DNA from 2 places in the Arthrobacter sp. NPDC080086 genome. Region 1 is predicted to be linked to the other one. Evidence: riboswitches for the same ligand, from Rfam matches in the RefSeq annotation. Region 1 holds a riboswitch; the other holds the start of a gene.
The links. A riboswitch is a leader RNA that binds a small molecule or an ion and turns the genes downstream of it on or off. The one in region 1 is predicted to bind cyclic di-AMP.

Region 2: linked by a shared signal. The riboswitch ahead of AB0305_RS10545 (NlpC/P60 family protein) and the one ahead of AB0305_RS07970 (hypothetical protein) in region 1 are both predicted to bind cyclic di-AMP.

The regions. Positions count from the first base shown of each region.
Region 1 covers NZ_JBFBKP010000016.1:795-8,644, reverse strand. The annotation lists gene AB0305_RS08000 (6-carboxytetrahydropterin synthase) at 1-126, shown strand, start outside; gene AB0305_RS07995 (glycosyltransferase) at 134-1,255, shown strand; gene AB0305_RS07990 (crosslink repair DNA glycosylase YcaQ family protein) at 1,335-2,585, shown strand; gene AB0305_RS07985 (nucleoside deaminase) at 2,622-3,125, opposite strand; gene AB0305_RS07980 (phosphatase PAP2 family protein) at 3,221-4,057, shown strand; gene upp (uracil phosphoribosyltransferase) at 4,070-4,705, shown strand; gene AB0305_RS07970 (hypothetical protein) at 4,825-5,571, opposite strand; cyclic di-AMP (ydaO/yuaA leader) riboswitch at 5,570-5,757, opposite strand; gene AB0305_RS07965 (glycosyltransferase family 39 protein) at 5,968-7,850, opposite strand, start outside.
Region 2 covers NZ_JBFBKP010000024.1:35,445-43,294, reverse strand. The annotation lists gene AB0305_RS10565 (molybdopterin-binding protein) at 1-808, opposite strand, end outside; gene AB0305_RS10560 (DUF6457 domain-containing protein) at 805-1,089, opposite strand; gene AB0305_RS10555 (NTP transferase domain-containing protein) at 1,100-1,747, opposite strand; gene AB0305_RS10550 (HNH endonuclease) at 1,784-2,284, opposite strand; gene AB0305_RS10545 (NlpC/P60 family protein) at 2,540-3,301, opposite strand; cyclic di-AMP (ydaO/yuaA leader) riboswitch at 3,568-3,761, opposite strand; gene AB0305_RS10540 (peptidoglycan DD-metalloendopeptidase family protein) at 3,874-4,692, opposite strand; cyclic di-AMP (ydaO/yuaA leader) riboswitch at 4,695-4,937, opposite strand; gene AB0305_RS10535 (metal-dependent transcriptional regulator) at 5,057-5,752, opposite strand; gene serC (phosphoserine transaminase) at 6,006-7,136, shown strand; gene AB0305_RS10525 (MFS transporter) at 7,162-7,850, opposite strand, start outside.

The DNA of each region.
Region 1 (7,850 bases):
GCGGACGCCGTCGCCGCGCAGATCCGCGAGGGCGACGACGGGCGCGCGCTCGCGGGCATCGACGTCACCCTGCGCGAGACCCCGGACGCGTGGGCCAGCTACTCCCTCGAGTTCGACGCCGACTAGCCTCCCCGTGCAGCCCTCCGCCGTCCGCCTGGTCCTGCCCGGCAACGTCCGCCACAACTCCGGCGGCAACGCCTACAACGCGGCCCTGGTCCGCGCCCTCGACGCGCTCGGGGTGCCCGCCACGACCCGGACCGCCGACGGCGACTGGCCGGTGGGCGGCCCCGCGGACCGGTCGGCGCTGGGGAACCTGCTGGCGGAACCGGCCGGCCCCGGGACAGTCACCCTGGTGGACGGGCTCGTGGCCTGCGGTGCCCCGGAGCAGCTGGAGGCCGCCGCCCGCGCCGGGACGCCGGTGTGGATCCTGCTCCACATGCCGCTCGACGGGTATGCCGACCTGGAAGGACGCGCGGTTGCCGCCGCGGCCGGGGTGATCTGCAGCAGCAGTTCCGCCGCGGCGGAACTGCGCGCCCGGCACGGCCTCGACGGCGCTGCAACCGGCGCTGATACCACCGTCGCCGTCGCGCTGCCCGGCACCGACCGCGCCGGGACGGCGGCCGGGTCCACCCCGCCGCACCTGGCGATGGTGGCCGCGCTGCTGCCGAACAAGAGCCAGCTGCTGTTCCTCCAGGCGCTCACAGCCCTGACCGACCTGGACTGGACCGCCGCCCTCGTCGGGGCGGACACCGCGGACCCGGAGTACGCCGCCCTGCTCCGCGCCGAAACGGAACGGCTGGGGCTCGGTGCCCGCGTCCGGATCCCGGGCGAGCTCCGGTGGGACGCCCTGGACGCCGAATGGGCCCGGACCGATCTCACGCTGCTGATCTCGCGCGCGGAAACCTTCGGCATGGCCGTCACCGAGTCCCTCGCCCGCGGCATCCCCGCGATCATCCGGCGCGGGACCGGGGCGCTGGAGGCCCTCACGGCCGGAACTCCGCAGGCCGGAACTCCGCCTGCAGGACCCGGCGCGGCCGGGGCTAGGGGCGAAGAACCCGAAGAGGACGACGCCGGGCTGCCGGGCGCCGCCGTCGCGCTCGCCGAGGATCCCGCACCCCTGGCGGAGCTGTTGCGCCGCTGGCTCACGGAGCCGGAGCTCCGGGCACGGTGGCACGCCACCGCGCTGGACGCCCGGCAGCACCTGCCCGGGTGGGACGCGACGGCCCGCACGGTGTTGGAGATCCTGGGCCGGTAACCGCCGTCCCACGCCGCCGCCGCAGTCGTCGCGGGGCAGCCCCGTATCGCCGTCCGCGGCATGGATGGACAATGGGCGCATGAGCACCGAGCCAGCCACGGTCAGCCTTCCGCCCCAGAGCCTCACCGCCGCAAACCTCCGCGCCTGGTCCTGGCACCGGCAGGGCCTGGACGGGTCGCTGGCCGGCTGCACCGCCGGGCAGGTGCTCGCACGGGCGGGCTGGGCTAGGTCCGTCGGCGGCGCCAACCCCTACCTCTCCCTGTTCGCCCGTGCCGGCCTCCGCCGCGGCGAGGTGGATGCCGACGTCGAGGCCCAGCGGATCCTGGAACTGCCGACGGCGCGCGGCTGCACCTACGTCCTGGGCAGCGACGACTTTGCCTGGGCGCTGCGCCTGGGCCGCCCCGCCGCGGAGGCCGCCGTCTCGGTGCTGACTCGGCTCGGCGTGGACCGCGGCGAAATCACCCTGCTCGAGGAACAGGTCCGGCACGTCCTGGCCGAGGCCGGTACCCCGCTGGACCCGCGGCAGCTCAAGGAGGAACTCGGCGACGCGGTCCAGAGCCTGGGGGAGGAGGGGAAGAAGAAGGGCGCCGCCACCACGCTGCCCGCGGCGCTGGGCATCCTGCAGGCGGAGGGCCGCATCCGCAGGGTGCCTGCCGACGGCCGCCTGGACCGGCAGCGCTACGCCTACGAGGCCTGGGACCTGCCCACCAGCGATCTCACCGACGAGGAGGTCCGCGCCCTGCTGATGCGCCGTTACCTCGGCTGGACCGGCGGCGCCACTGCTAAACAGTCCCAGTGGTTCACGGGCTTCACCGTGGCGCAGACCCGCGCGGCACTGGCGGCCGCCGGTGCCGTCGACGTCCCGCTCCCCGGGGACGCGGGCAAGGACAGTGCCGTGCTGTGGATGCTGCCCGACGACGTCGACCGCCTCGCCGCCTTCACCGCCCCCGCGGAGGAACAGATCCAGCTGCTCGCCGGGACAGATTCGCTGGTGCTGCTGCGGCGGAACGCGGCCGAGCTGCTGGACGAGGCGGACCACCGCAAGGCGGGGCTCAGCTCGCTGGCGCTGCAGGCAGACCTGCCGGACCACCCGATCCTGGACCGTGGCCGGATCATCGGACTCTGGCAGTACGACCCGGAGACCGGGAAGATCGCCGCCTGGGTGTTCGGCGACCTGACGCCCGCGGTCAGCCGGCGGATCGCGGAGGTGGAGGCCTGGATCCGGGAGGACCTGGGCGACTTCCGCGCCTTCAGCCTCGATTCCCCCGCCTCCCGCCGGAAGCGCATCGACGCGCTGCGAGCGTCGACGACGGCCACCGCCGAACGGTAAGCAGGATCAGGGGACGCCGGGACGAAGAACGGGGAATCAGGCGCCGCGGTGCTCGGCGAAGAAGTCCCGCAGCAAGTCCCCGCACTCCTGCTCCCGCACGCCGCCGTAGACCTCCACCCAGTGGTTTAGCCGGCGCTCGCGGAGAATGTCGAAGACGGACCCCGCGGCGCCCGCCTTCTCGTCCCAGGCGCCGAACACCACGCGGGGAATCCTGGCCAGCACCACCGCGCCGGCGCACATCGCACACGGCTCCAGCGTCACCACCAGGGTGCAGTCCGCCAGCCGCCAGCCGTCGTCGCGCGCCCCCTCGTCGGCACGGCGCTCGCGAAGCCGCGCGGCCGCTTCCCGGATGGCGACCATCTCGGCGTGCGCCGTCGGGTCCCCGAGGGCCTCCCGCTCGTTCCGGCCGGCGCCCAGCACCGTCCCGTCCGGGCCGATCACCACGGCCCCGATCGGCACGTCCGCGGTGGCGAGGGCCTGCCGGGCCTCGCTCAGGGCGAGGCCCATCCACTCGGCATGGCGGGGCTCGGGCGATGTCATGGCTCAATGGTAGTTTCGATCCTAAGCAAGCTGTGCACCGTGGGTGCACCGGACGTCGGGAGAACGCAGTGAGCACCAGGACTGAGAGCTGGTTGATGCGGCGCTGGGGCAAATGGGTGGTGCCCTACGCCGCGCTCTGGATCACCATGCTGCTGGGCGGCATCGCGGTGGTGGCGCTGGCCCTGACCAGCGCCGAGGTCTACGACAACGTGGTGGACGACGCCGGCCTGGCCAACCTGGACAAGCCCATGCTCGCCGCCATGGAACGGCTCCGCAGCCCCGGCCTGGATGCGTTCGTCACCGGGTTCACCAACATCGGCGGCGGCATCGGCATGCCGATCCTGGCCAGCATCCTCACCGCGCTGTTGATCTGGCGGACCCGGACCTGGCGCCCGCTCATCCTCATCGGCGGGGCGGCCGCCGTCTCCGTCACCGCTACCTCCCTGGGCAAGAAGCTCATCGGACGCACCCGCCCCGACCACGCCGATGCCGTCCCGCCCTACGAAAACTCGCCGTCGTTCCCCAGCGGCCACACCCTGAACACCACCGTGGTGATCTCACTCGTGGTGTACCTCACCTGCCTGCAGGTCCAGCGCACCATCGCCCGGGTGGGATTGATCACGGCCGGGGCGCTCTTCATCATCGCGATGGGCATGAGCCGGGTGTTCCTAGGCCATCACTGGATGACCGACGTGATCTTCGGCTGGGCGCTCGGCCTGGGCTGGGTGGGCATCGTGATCCTGGCGCATCGGCTGTTCCACGTGATCAGGCACCGGGAACGGACCGGCCCGGCGCCCACCTTCGACAACGGCCAGCGCCTGCGCGAGAAGGCGCCGGACGGGCACCACGACGCCGAAACGGCGCATCGTCGCGGGGCGGCGGACGAGGCCGGGACACCCGGCGGGCGGGGGCGGTCCGAAGCGTCCGGATGATAGTTTTGACCCATGCGCACTCTCGTTGTCGACCACCCGCTGGTGGCCCATAAGCTCACCGTTCTGCGGGACAAGAACACCCCGTCACCCGTCTTCCGCCAGCTCACCGAAGAGCTGGTCACGCTGCTGGCGTACGAGGCAACCCGCGACGTCCGCACCGAACCGGTCACCATCGAGACCCCGGTCAGCACCACCATCGGCACGGCCTTCACCAAGCCCACCCCGCTGGTGGTCCCGATCCTCCGCGCCGGCCTCGGCATGCTCGAGGGCATGACCAAGCTGGTCCCCACCGCGGAGGTCGGCTTCCTGGGCATGGCCCGCGACGAGGAAACCCTGGACATCATCACCTACGCCGAGCGGCTCCCCGAGGACCTGACCGACCGTCAGATCTTCGTCCTGGACCCCATGCTGGCCACCGGCGGCACCCTGCGCGAGGCGATCAAGTTCCTCTTCAAGCGCGGCGCCTCCGACGTCACCTGCATCTGCCTGCTGGCCGCCCCCGAGGGCCTGGCCAAGCTGGAGGAAGAGCTCTCCGACGCCAACGTCACGATCGTGTTGGCCTCCATCGACGAGAAGCTGAACGAGAAGTCCTACATCGTCCCCGGCCTGGGCGACGCTGGCGACCGGCTCTACGGCATCGCCGGGTAGCGCGTCCGCTTTCCCTCGGGCCGCTGAACGGGCCGCCCGGGGATACAGCAAAGGCACCGGATCTGACGAGATCCGGTGCCTTTGCTGTATCTGCGCGGGGTGGCGTCAGCCTTGGCGGCTTAGTACCAGTTGTTCGCGTAGTGGAAGTTCAGGGCGCCGCAGGGGGAGCCGTACCGTTCCTGCACGTACTGCAGGCCCCAGTTGATCTGGGTGCGGTAGTTGGTCATGTAGTCCGCGCCGGCGCTGGCCATCTTCTCGGCCGGGAGGGACTGGACCACGCCGTAGGCACCGCTGGACGGGTTGGTGGCCGTGGTCTTCCAGTCCGATTCGCGGGTCCAGAGCTTCATCAGGCACTGCATCTCGCTCGGGGCCCAGCCGTGGGCCGGCAGCTGCGAGGCGGCGTAGGCCTGTGCGCCGGCGGGATCGTCGACGGCCACTGGCTGCGGGGCCGGGGCGGGTGCCGCGGCGGGAGCCGGAGCAGCCGGTGCGGGGGCCGGCGTGGACGGAGCGGGGGTGGACGGAGCCGGGGTCTCGGGGGTGACCTTGGAGGCCTGGGCTTCGACGCTGGCCGGTGCCGTGGCCGGGGTGTAGCTGCCGAGCCGTTCCAGGTCGGAGAGCTGCAGGGCCGGGGCCTGGGTGGCGGTCGCGACCGGGGCGGTGGTGCCGGTGGCCTGGCCTGCGGCGCCGGCGCCCAGCAGCACGGCGGCCGCGGTCAGCGCGACGGCGGTGAGCTTGCCCTTGGAGCCAAAGCTGGCGCGGCCTCGGGTGGCCGAGCCCTGGGCCGGGTCGGCGCGGTGGCGCGCGACGTCGGCCGAGGAGGTGCGTTTAGCGCCTTTTAGGCGCACGGGTGCCTTGTGTTCAGTCATGTTCGCCTCTCAACGCCTACGGAGTTAGCTGTCGGGTTCGGAAGAGAAATCCGGCCGCTCGGATGATCAACGAGTCGGCTTAACCCCAAGGGGTGCATGGATGCAGGTGCCCGGGAACTCTGGGTTCCCCGTCTCTGCCTCAATCCATGGAATCCGGGAAGCGGCAGAGTTTGGCGTCAGACCCGGATATGCGGCCAGATCGATGGCCGCACCATAAAAACGGTACCGGACTTTCTCCCTCATGTCACATTTAGGTAACGCCGCGGTGTGGCTGGTTGCCGATTTGCAGTGGGCGGGTCCTGTGTTTCGGGCCGTTTCGACGGTTCCCTGCATGCCCGACGCTTGGAGACGTCTACGCGGCAGGGAACCGTCGAAACGGCGGACCGTCCGGGGCGGCTACTTCGCCAGCAGGTACACCGTGGTGCCGCCGACGCTCTGGGCGGGGTAGGTGGCCGTCACCCAGTCGGCGATCCTGGCGGCGTCGTCGGATCCGCTTTCGCCCTGCATGGTGCGGCCGGCGATGAAGTAGTGGATCCGGCCTTCGGCGACGTACTGCTGGAACTGCTCGAGAGTGGGTGCGGGGTCGGTGCCGTTGAACCCGCCCACGGCCATCACGGGCAGCTGCGTGGCGAGCTGGTAACCGGCGGCGTTGTTGGACCCGACGACGGCGGCCGCCCAGGTGTAACGGCCGGCGTCCGTTTCGAGGGCATCCACCAAGGCAGACGACGGGGTGGTCGCGCCGAGGAGCCCGCCCATTCCGCCGCCCATGCCCCCGCCCTGGCCGCGGACGGTGCCGTTTGCCCCGTTGCCGTTTGCCCCGTTGCTGTTGGCCCCGGTGCCGTTGGTCGGGCCGAAGGGATTGCCCTGCGCGTTGCCCATGGCTCCGCCCGTGCCGCCGAACATGGCCGGCAGGCCCGCCCGGCCACCCACCGCAGGCCCCGCGCTGACGATCGAGCCGGAGTGCGCGGTGGCGGCGGTGGACAGCGAGTACGCCAGGGGACCGGCGAGGGCCGCGACGACGGCGAGTCCCGCCGTCGTACGTCCCAAGAGCGCCGCTGTCGGGCCGCCAGGGGACAGCGGGCCAGTGGTCCCGGCGGCGGACGCGCCGGCGACCCGGGCCCGGACGGCCGGAACCATCACCCCGACGGCCGCTGCCAGCGCCACGGCCAGCACCAGCCAGCGCAGCCACGGAACGAACGCGGGCGTGCGGCCCAGCAGCTCGAAAGCCATGAAACCGGCCGCGGCCACCGCGGCGGCGAGCGTCCCGGCGGCACCGGGTTGATCCCGCCGCTGCCACAGCAGCACCGACCCCAGACCGGCCAACCCGGCGACCCCCGGGGCCAGCGCCACCATGTAATACGGGTGGATGATGCCGGCCATCAGGCTGAACGTCAGCCCGGTGACTAGCACCCAGCCGCCCCAGACCACCACGGAGGCGCGGACGGCGTCGGTCCGTGGCGCCCGCCGGCCCAGCCACAGCAGCCCAGCCGCCAGCAGCAGCACCGACGGCAGCAGCCAGGCGATCTGCCCGCCGAACTCGCTGTTGAAAAGCCGGAGCAGGCCGGGGGTGCCCCAGCCGTTGCCGCCGCCGACGCTCCCCGTCTCGTCCCCGCTGAGCCGGCCCAGGCCGTTGTAGCCCAGGGTCAGTTCCAGGATGGAGTTGCCCTGCGAGCCGCCGATGTAGGGCCGGTCAGCCGCCGGGGTGAGCTCGACGGCGGCCAGCCACCAGCCGGCCGCCACCACCATCGCCGCTCCCGTGGCGAGCAGGTGCAGCAGCCGCCGGCCCAGGCCGGCGCGTGCGGCGAGCAGGTAGGCCGCGGTGAAGCCCGGGACCACCAGCAGCACCTGCAGCTGCTTGGTCAGGAACCCGAAGCCCAGCAGCACCCCGGCCAGGAGCAGCCAGCGCAGCCGGGCGTCCTGGATGGCGCGCAGCACCGCGTAGGCTGCGGCCGTCATCAGCAGGACCAGCAGGGCATCCGGGTTGTTGAAGCGGAACATCAGCACGGCCACGGGGGTCAGGGCCATCACGGCCCCGGCGATCAGTCCGGCGCGGTGGGCCAGCCGGGCGTCCGCCGTCGCGGGTGCGGCGGCCCGGCGGACGGCCAGGTAGACCAGCCACACCGTCGCGACACCCATCAGAGCCTCGGGCGCCAGGACGCTCCAGGAGCTCAGCCCGAAAAGCCGCACGGACAGGCCCATCACCCAGAGCGACGCCGGCGGCTTGTCCACCGTGATGGCGTTTGCCGCGTCCGAGGAGCCAAAGAACCAGGCCGTCCAGT
Region 2 (7,850 bases), on a different contig from region 1:
TGATGACGACGTCGGCGGGCGGGGTGTCCTCGTCGTCGCCCACGGGTTCGGGGTCCTCCAGGGCGGCGAGCCATTCGCCGTCCCCGTCACCGATCTTGATCTCGCCGGCGGGGACGCCGCCGAGCAGGTCGACGACGGCGGACAGTTGAGGACTGAAGGTGTCCCGGACCTCCCCCGGCTGTGGCACGCCGCTGGCGACCACCTCGGAGCCGGTGAAAACCAGGCGGACCACCGGTTTCCCCAGCACGGGCAGCGCGTCGTGGCCGGCGAGGGCGGCGAGGGCCAGGTGGGCCGGGTTGAGCACGGTCCCCTTGGGGATCAGAACCTCACCCTCGGCCCCTTCCTCGGCGGCTTTGCGGATGTGGTCGCCGTTGCGGGGCTCCCCCGGCTTCGCGCCGCCGCCAAGCTTGAGCACCGGCAACTGGTCCTCGTCGGGGCCGATCACACCGCTCTCGCTGCGGAGCACGGCCTTCGCACCGGCCGGGATCAACCCGCCGGTGACAATGGGACTGGCCTGGTGAGGGGCGAGGCGCTGCCCCGGCTCGGCCAGGATCCAGGGGCCGCTGCCGTTCACCGCCCAGCCGTCCATGGCCGAGGACGCGTAGTGCGGCATGTCGTGCAGGGCCGTGACGTCGGCGGCGAGGGTGCGGCCGAGGGCGCGGCGCAGGGCCACCGGGGCCGGCGGGATCGGGCTGGCGCAGTCGAACGAGAGCTCCCGGGCTTCCTGCCACGTGTGGGCCAGGTGCCGGTGCGCGGCGGGCTCGGTCCGGGCGTCGTCGGCGTCGTCGCGGGGTGGCTCGGACGTCATTCCCCGGGGGCCTCGGCGGCGTATTCCTTGGCGAGTTTCCGCGCGACGCCCATGGCGGCCCGCATGGAGACCTCGTCGGTGGCCTGGCCGGTGCCGGAGGCCAGCCCGGCGGCGAAACCGGCGATGAAGGTGGTCAGCGGTGCGGCCGGGCGGATCACGGAGTGCGCGGCAACCCCGGCGAGTCCCAGTACCTCGTTGATGTCGATGTCGACGCCGTCGAGCTCGAGGGCCTGGAGCAGCGCGCGGCACCAGTCCTCGAGGGTTTCGTCCTGGCTCTTCACGGTGGGCCTTTCATGTCGTGTGCGGGCGGCCGCTTCCGTTCCCGGCCACGCCGGGACGCGCGACCCCAAGGGCCTGGGCGTCCGCCCAGGTGTCGACGTCGTCGGTGGACCCGGGCGGCACGGGAACCGTCCGCAGGTCCAGACTAGCAAGCAGGCCGAACAACGATCCGCCCACCAGCGTGCCGTGCCGTGCCGCGTCCGCCACCGATCGTTGTAGCGCGGCCGTGTCATAAAGACCGGCCAACGGCTGGATCCGGCCGTCCGCGGAAACGGCGACGCTGCCTTCCGAGCCGGGCTGCGCCCGGGAGCGGTCGGCGAAGAGGGCGTGGACGGCGTCGGCAACCAGCGGCATGTCGCAGGCCAGGACCAGCGTCAGCGGCGCGGGGTTTCGGCCCGCCGCCCCGCCGCCGGCAAGGGCCTCGAGCCCGGCGGCCAGGGCTGCCGCGGGTCCGGCGAAGGGCGGGTCTTCACGGCACAGGAGGATGCCGCCCGGGAGGCTGCCGGCTTCCGGGCCCACGACGGCGACGCTGCGTGCCCCGGCCGCCGCGAGCAGCGACCGCTCCAGCAGGGTGTCCCCGCGAAAGCGGAGGGCGGCCTTGGGGGTTCCGCCCAGCCGGGAGGACCTGCCCCCGGCGAGGATGACGGCGTCGAATTCCACCCGCCCAGCCTAGCCGCCTGCGGGCGGCCGACGGTGCTAGTGCGCGGATTCCGGCAGCAGGAACGGGTCCCATGCGGGGGTAGGCTTCTCCAGCTCCTTGATCTGCCAGATGGTGCCCTTCGGCGGACCGGGAGTGAAACCGAGCTTCCAGCCCATCTCGGCCGGGGTGTGGTCGCCCTTGACGTTGTTGCAGCGCAGGCAGGCGGCCACCAGGTTCTCCCAAGAGTCGGCGCCGCCCCGGGACTTGGGCTGGACGTGGTCGATGGTGTGGGCCGGTTTGGCGCAGTACGCGCACCGGTGGCCGTCCCGGCGGAGCACTCCGCGGCGGCTGACCGCGGTCACCGTGTTGTAGCGGGGGCGGATGTAGCGGTTGAGCAGGATGACGCTCGGCCGGCCGAGGATGTCCTGCGGCCCCACCACGGGGTCGTCCCCCTCGGCCACGACACTGGCCTTGCCCGTCAGCACGAGCACCAGTGCCCGGCGGAAGGTCACTACCGCCAGCGGTTCATATCCAGCATTCAGAACGAGTGTGCGCATCCGCATCCCTCTTCACGGCCGCACCCGCCAGTGGCACGAGGGCCGGCTGCCCTCTGCATGGTCAGGCTAAGGATCGACACCACAAGAGTAAACACGGGTGGCCCGGATTACCGAATTTCGGGCCCCAGGGCATCCGTGGCGGATCCCGGGCCGGTCTGGCACCGGAGGGTTCCGGCACCAATCCAGGCGGTTAACAGAGAAGGACCCCCGCCGGTGGCAGGGGTCCTTTTCGAAGCTTCGCGGGAAGCGGCGGTCTTAGCCGCCGACGCGGATGAAGACCGGGCCGGAACCGACGTTGACGCTGTAGAGGGCGGTGGTGCCGCCGTTCCAGCCGCCGTGGACGGCCATGCCGTTGCCGACGTAGACGGCGATGTGGGCCATGCCCATGCCGCCGTTCTGGTAGTACGCGAGGTCACCCGGCTGCGCTTCGGCGGCGCTGACGGTGCGGCCCAGGGACAGGTAACCTGCCGGCCAGCCGTGGTAGTGGATGCCGACGGCGGCCAGGGCGTTGGTGGCCAGCATGGTGCAGTCCTGGGACACGCCGATCTGAGCGTAAGCGGCGGCGGCGATCGAGGCGCCCATGCCGCTGGTGGCGGCCGGAGCCTTGGTGGCGACGGACGCGTTGACCGCGGTGCCGGCGGCCGGGGTGGCTGCGGCGGTGGTGTCTGCTTCCTGCACCTTGACGACGGGCTTCGGGGCCTCGACGACTGGGGCGGCCGCGGTAGTCACAGCAGGCTTCTCGTAGGAGATGGCGATGCTGGAGGCCGCCGAGATGGTGGCCGGAGCGGTGGACTGAACCTCGGTGGCGGAAGCAGAGGTGGATTCGCGCTGAACGTTGGTCTCAGCGGCGTTGGCCGCGATACCGCTGGTCAGGACCAGGCCGGAGGCAGCAGCGATAACCGCGGCCTGGCGACCCATGCCACCGGCGTTGTCGCCGACGGCCTTGGCAATGACAGCCAGCGAGTTGGTCTTGGTGACCTCCGCGCGGTGGCGTGCAATGGTTGCACGAGTAGTCATTTAGTTCTCTCTTTCGTGATCCTTTGTGTCCGCGCTCTTGAACAGGCGGGACTAAGGACGCTCCGGCATCTTGGGGGTACGCCGGATCGCCCCGAAACGGGTTTCTTTAGCGAAGGGTGTACTGCGAAGACGCGCCAAAAGCAGGAACTGCATTGCGTGAACCATCCCGGGCGCCGGCAAGGGCAACGCGGTGCATGGTAATCAGCGGGCTCGACTGAGCCTCGCCGGCGCGAAAACGCGCAGCATTGTGGCGTGAAGACACGAAAGTAGCCTCTCCCAATGCCTACGAGGTGAGCTGTCGGATTCGGATGGGAGTCACCCGGCCGCTCCGCTTCCTGGGAAGCTTTGCGACTTAACCCCTAGGCCTTCTTGCGAAGACCAAAATTGGTTCCCCCGCCCCTGCCAGACGATGTCATGCGAACGGACCTTGAGCGGTGGCAGAGTTAGGCAATCCACTCAAGAGCGCCAACTTCGGTGAAGTTGGCGTGCTTCATACGGTACAACAGTTCGGACTCAATGTCACATTCAGATCACGGCGTGTCACGGAAGTGTGAGCATTGCGAAGGGCTCTTCTAGAGCCAGCCCAGCGGATCAACGACGTCCCCATTGACCATCACCTCGAAGTGGAGGTGGCAGCCGGTGGAGGCACCGGTTGTTCCGCTCATCGCTATCACATCGCCACGGGAGACCTTCTGGCCGACGTGGACGCTGGATGACGACAAGTGGTTATACGTGGTCTCCAGGCCATTGCCATGGTCGACCACAATCCGGTTGCCGCCCCCGTAGGGGTGCCAGCCGGAGAAGGTTACGGTGCCGCTTGCTGCGGCATGGACGGCCGTCCCGCACTGGGCGGCGTAGTCCTGGCCGCGGTGGAATTCGCCCACCGCGCCGGTAATGGGGCTGATCCGGTAACCGAAGGGCGAAGCCGTGATCATGGTGTCCAGCGGGGCGCCGAGCGTCCCCGCGGATGCGGCGCGGGTGATGGAGCCGACGGATTGCGCGCTGAGCAGCTGCTTGAGCTTGCCGTCCGGGTCGCCCTTGGTGGTGACGGCGGTGCGGTTGAAGTCGATCTGGGCCGCGGCGGCCTTGACCTCGGGCTGGGCCGCCGCGGAGACAGATCCCGAGGTGGGGGCGTCGACGGCCAGAGCGGGGCCGGTAACGGGGACGGCCACGGTGAGCGCGATGCCAGCGGCGGCCAGGGTCATGCCGGCCTTCTGGCCCATGCCGGTGACGGCGGCGAAGTCTGCGACCTGGCGGAGCGGGCTGCGCCGGCTGCGGCGCTCGTCCCGGTGCGCGTCGCGGGGGCGCGGGGCGGTGACGTCGACGGCGGGGCGCGGCTCCGGAGCCGGGCCGGCGGCGCGGCGGCGCCCGCGGACGGTCTGCGTGCTCAAGTGGTTCCTCTCTGAAAAGCCTGCGAAGTTAGCTGTCGGATTCGGGTCAGAGAGTGCATAGACCCGGTCCGCCGATGCAAGCATCCAGGCAGAGAGGCACCCGGAAATGGTGTCCTCAGAGAGTTCGCTTGCCGCTAGCGGACTTCACCCCAAGGCCGGAATTACCGGCCGGTAGTGGTTCCCCCGCCTCTGCCAGAAGGTGATTCGCACCCTGATCCGCTGGCAGAGCTCGGCTTCGGATCAGGTAACGCTTTAGTCTCGGTACTAGTCGATAACTATAGGGGATTAAGACCCGTAGTAATAATTTCGTTATCTCCTAGACGGGCTAGTAAACAGCACACTTACGGTATGCTTCCGCGTCGCCCTACCCGCGGGTAACGAAAACGTGGGCGGCGACCTCGGGCGGCAGCTCGAGCGCGCCCTCAATGTCGGGGACGCGGACGGAGATGTACTCCCCCACCCGCTCCAGCGAGACGGTGGCCCCGGGCCGGATACCGCCCTCGTCCAGCTGCACCAGCAGCTCGGGTTCCACCTGGATGGGTTCGGCAAGCCGGCTCACGGTGATTCTGGAGTCCGCGGCATATCCCGCCATGGCGTCCAGGAGGTTGACGACGCCGTCGGCCTGTTCCGCCGTCGGCAGACCGCCCAGTTCGGCGAGGCCCGGGATGGGGTTGCCGTACGGGGAGACGGTGGGGTGGTCCAGCATCTCGAAGATGCGGCGCTCAACCCGTTCGCTCATCACGTGCTCCCAGCGGCAGGCTTCCTCATGGACATAGGCCCAGTCCAGGCCGATCACGTCGGCCAGCAGCCGTTCGGCGAGGCGGTGCTTGCGCATCACCTCGGTGGCGCGCCGCCGACCCACCTCGGTCAGTTCCAGGTGGCGGTCGCCGGAGACCACGACCAGCCCGTCGCGTTCCATCCGGCCGACGGTCTGGGAGACGGTGGGTCCGGAGTGGCGGAGTCGTTCGGCAATGCGGGCCCGGAGCGCGACGATGTTCTCTTCCTCAAGCTCCAAAATGGTCCGAAGATACATCTCCGTAGTGTCGATCAGATCCGTCATCCAGCTCAGCTCCTTGAGCGCCGTCCTTGCGTCATTCCACCGTACAGCGTGCGGGGTGCGGCCACCCGGGATCCGCCATACGCTCCGGACAGCCTAGCCTATTGTGAATTACTCCGGATAATTTGAGGGCCGGCTTCCTGACCGGACTATGACAGCCCGTTTTCCGGCACCGGGGCCGCCGTCGGGCAGAATGGAAGCGGTCCTTACCGGCCGACCAGCCACCTCTCGCACCCAGCCGACCATTGGAGCCATTGTGAGCGACACCAGCATCACCATTCCCGCGAACCTTCTTCCCAAGGACGGCCGGTTTGGCGCCGGGCCCTCGAAGGTCCGCCCGGAACAGATGGAGGCCCTGGCGTCGGCCTCGACCACCCTGCTCGGCACCTCCCACCGCCAGGCCCCGGTCAAGAACCTGGTGGGCTCGGTCCGCTCCGGCCTCAGCGACTTCTTCCGCGCCCCCGAGGGCTACGAGGTGGTCCTGGGGGTGGGCGGCTCGACGGCGTTCTGGGATATCGCCAGCTTCGGGCTCGTGGAGAACAAGGCACAGCACCTCTCCTTCGGCGAGTTCGGCTCCAAGTTCGCCGCCGCCACGAACAAGGCGCCCTTCCTGGCCGAGTCCTCGATCATCAAGGCCGAGCCGGGCACCCGGCCCGAGGCGCGGGCGGAGGCCGGTGTGGACGTCTACGCCTGGCCGCAAAATGAGACCTCCACCGGCGTGGCCGCCCCGGTCCGGCGGGTGGCCGGTGCGGAGGAGGGTTCGCTGGTCCTGGTCGACGCGACCTCCGCCGCCGGCGGCCTGGATGTCGACGTCGCGGAGTCCGACGTCTACTACTTCGCGCCGCAGAAGAACTTCGCCTCCGACGGCGGCCTGTGGCTTGGCCTGTTCTCCCCCGCGGCCCTGGAGCGGGCCGCCCGGGTCAAGGCCTCCGGCCGCTGGATCCCGGACTTCCTGGACCTGCAGACCGCCATCGACAACTCGCGGCTGAACCAGACCTATAACACCCCCGCGCTGGCGACCCTGGTGACCCTGGACGCGCAGGTGCGCTGGCTCAACGCCAGCGGAGGCCTGGACTTCGCCGCGGCGCGCACCGCCGACTCCGCCGGACGGATTTACCGGTGGGCCGAGGCGTCCAGCTTTGCCACCCCGTTCGTTACGGACCCGGCCGACCGCTCCAACGTGATCGCCACGATCGACTTCGACGAGTCGGTCGACGCGGCCGCGATCGCCAAGGTGCTGCGCGCCAACGGGATTGTCGACACCGAGCCGTACCGGAAGCTGGGCCGTAACCAGCTGCGGATCGCGACCTTCGTAGCGATCGAGCCGGACGATGTGTCGGCCCTGCTGGAGTGCATCGACTACGTCGTGGCAGAGCTGGCGAAGTAGGCCCGGGGCCGCCCTCCGGGGCGGCCTAGCGGCTGGCGGCGTCGTCGGGGTTTACCGCCCGGACGACGCCGTCGTCGTCTGCCGTGCCGATCGCCCCGCCGGGCACCAGCCGGAAGAAGCGCAGGCCGCGGGCCCGCCGGTTGAAGGCGATCCGCAGGTGGCGTGCCCGGATGATCCAGGCCATCCCGATCAGGGCCGCGCCCACGCCGGCTGCAGCGGCGACGCCCATGGACCAGCGCGGGCCGGCGACGTTCGCCACCCAGCCGACGAACGGCGCCCCGATGGGTGTTCCGCCCATGAAGATCGCCATGTACAGGGCCATCACGCGGCCGCGCATGGCCGGGTCCGTGGTGGTCTGCACGTAGCCGTTGGCGCTGGTCATCATGGTGATGGCGCACAGGCCCACCGGAACCAGGGCCACGCCGTACCAGAAGTAGTTCGGGGCCAGAGCGGCCAGCCCGGAGGTGATGCCGAAAACCCCGGCGGCCCCGAAGATCATCCGCATCCGCGGGCGGCCGCGGCCGGCCGAGAGCAGGGCCCCGGCGACCGAGCCGATGGCCATGATCGAGTTCATCAGCCCGAAGGCACCGGCGTCGAGGCCGAACTCGGTGCCCACCATCGCGGCGATGAAGAGCACGAAGTTCAGGCCCAGGGTCCCGACGATGAAGACCGCCACGAGGACCACCACAATGTCCGGCCGGTGCCGTACGTAGC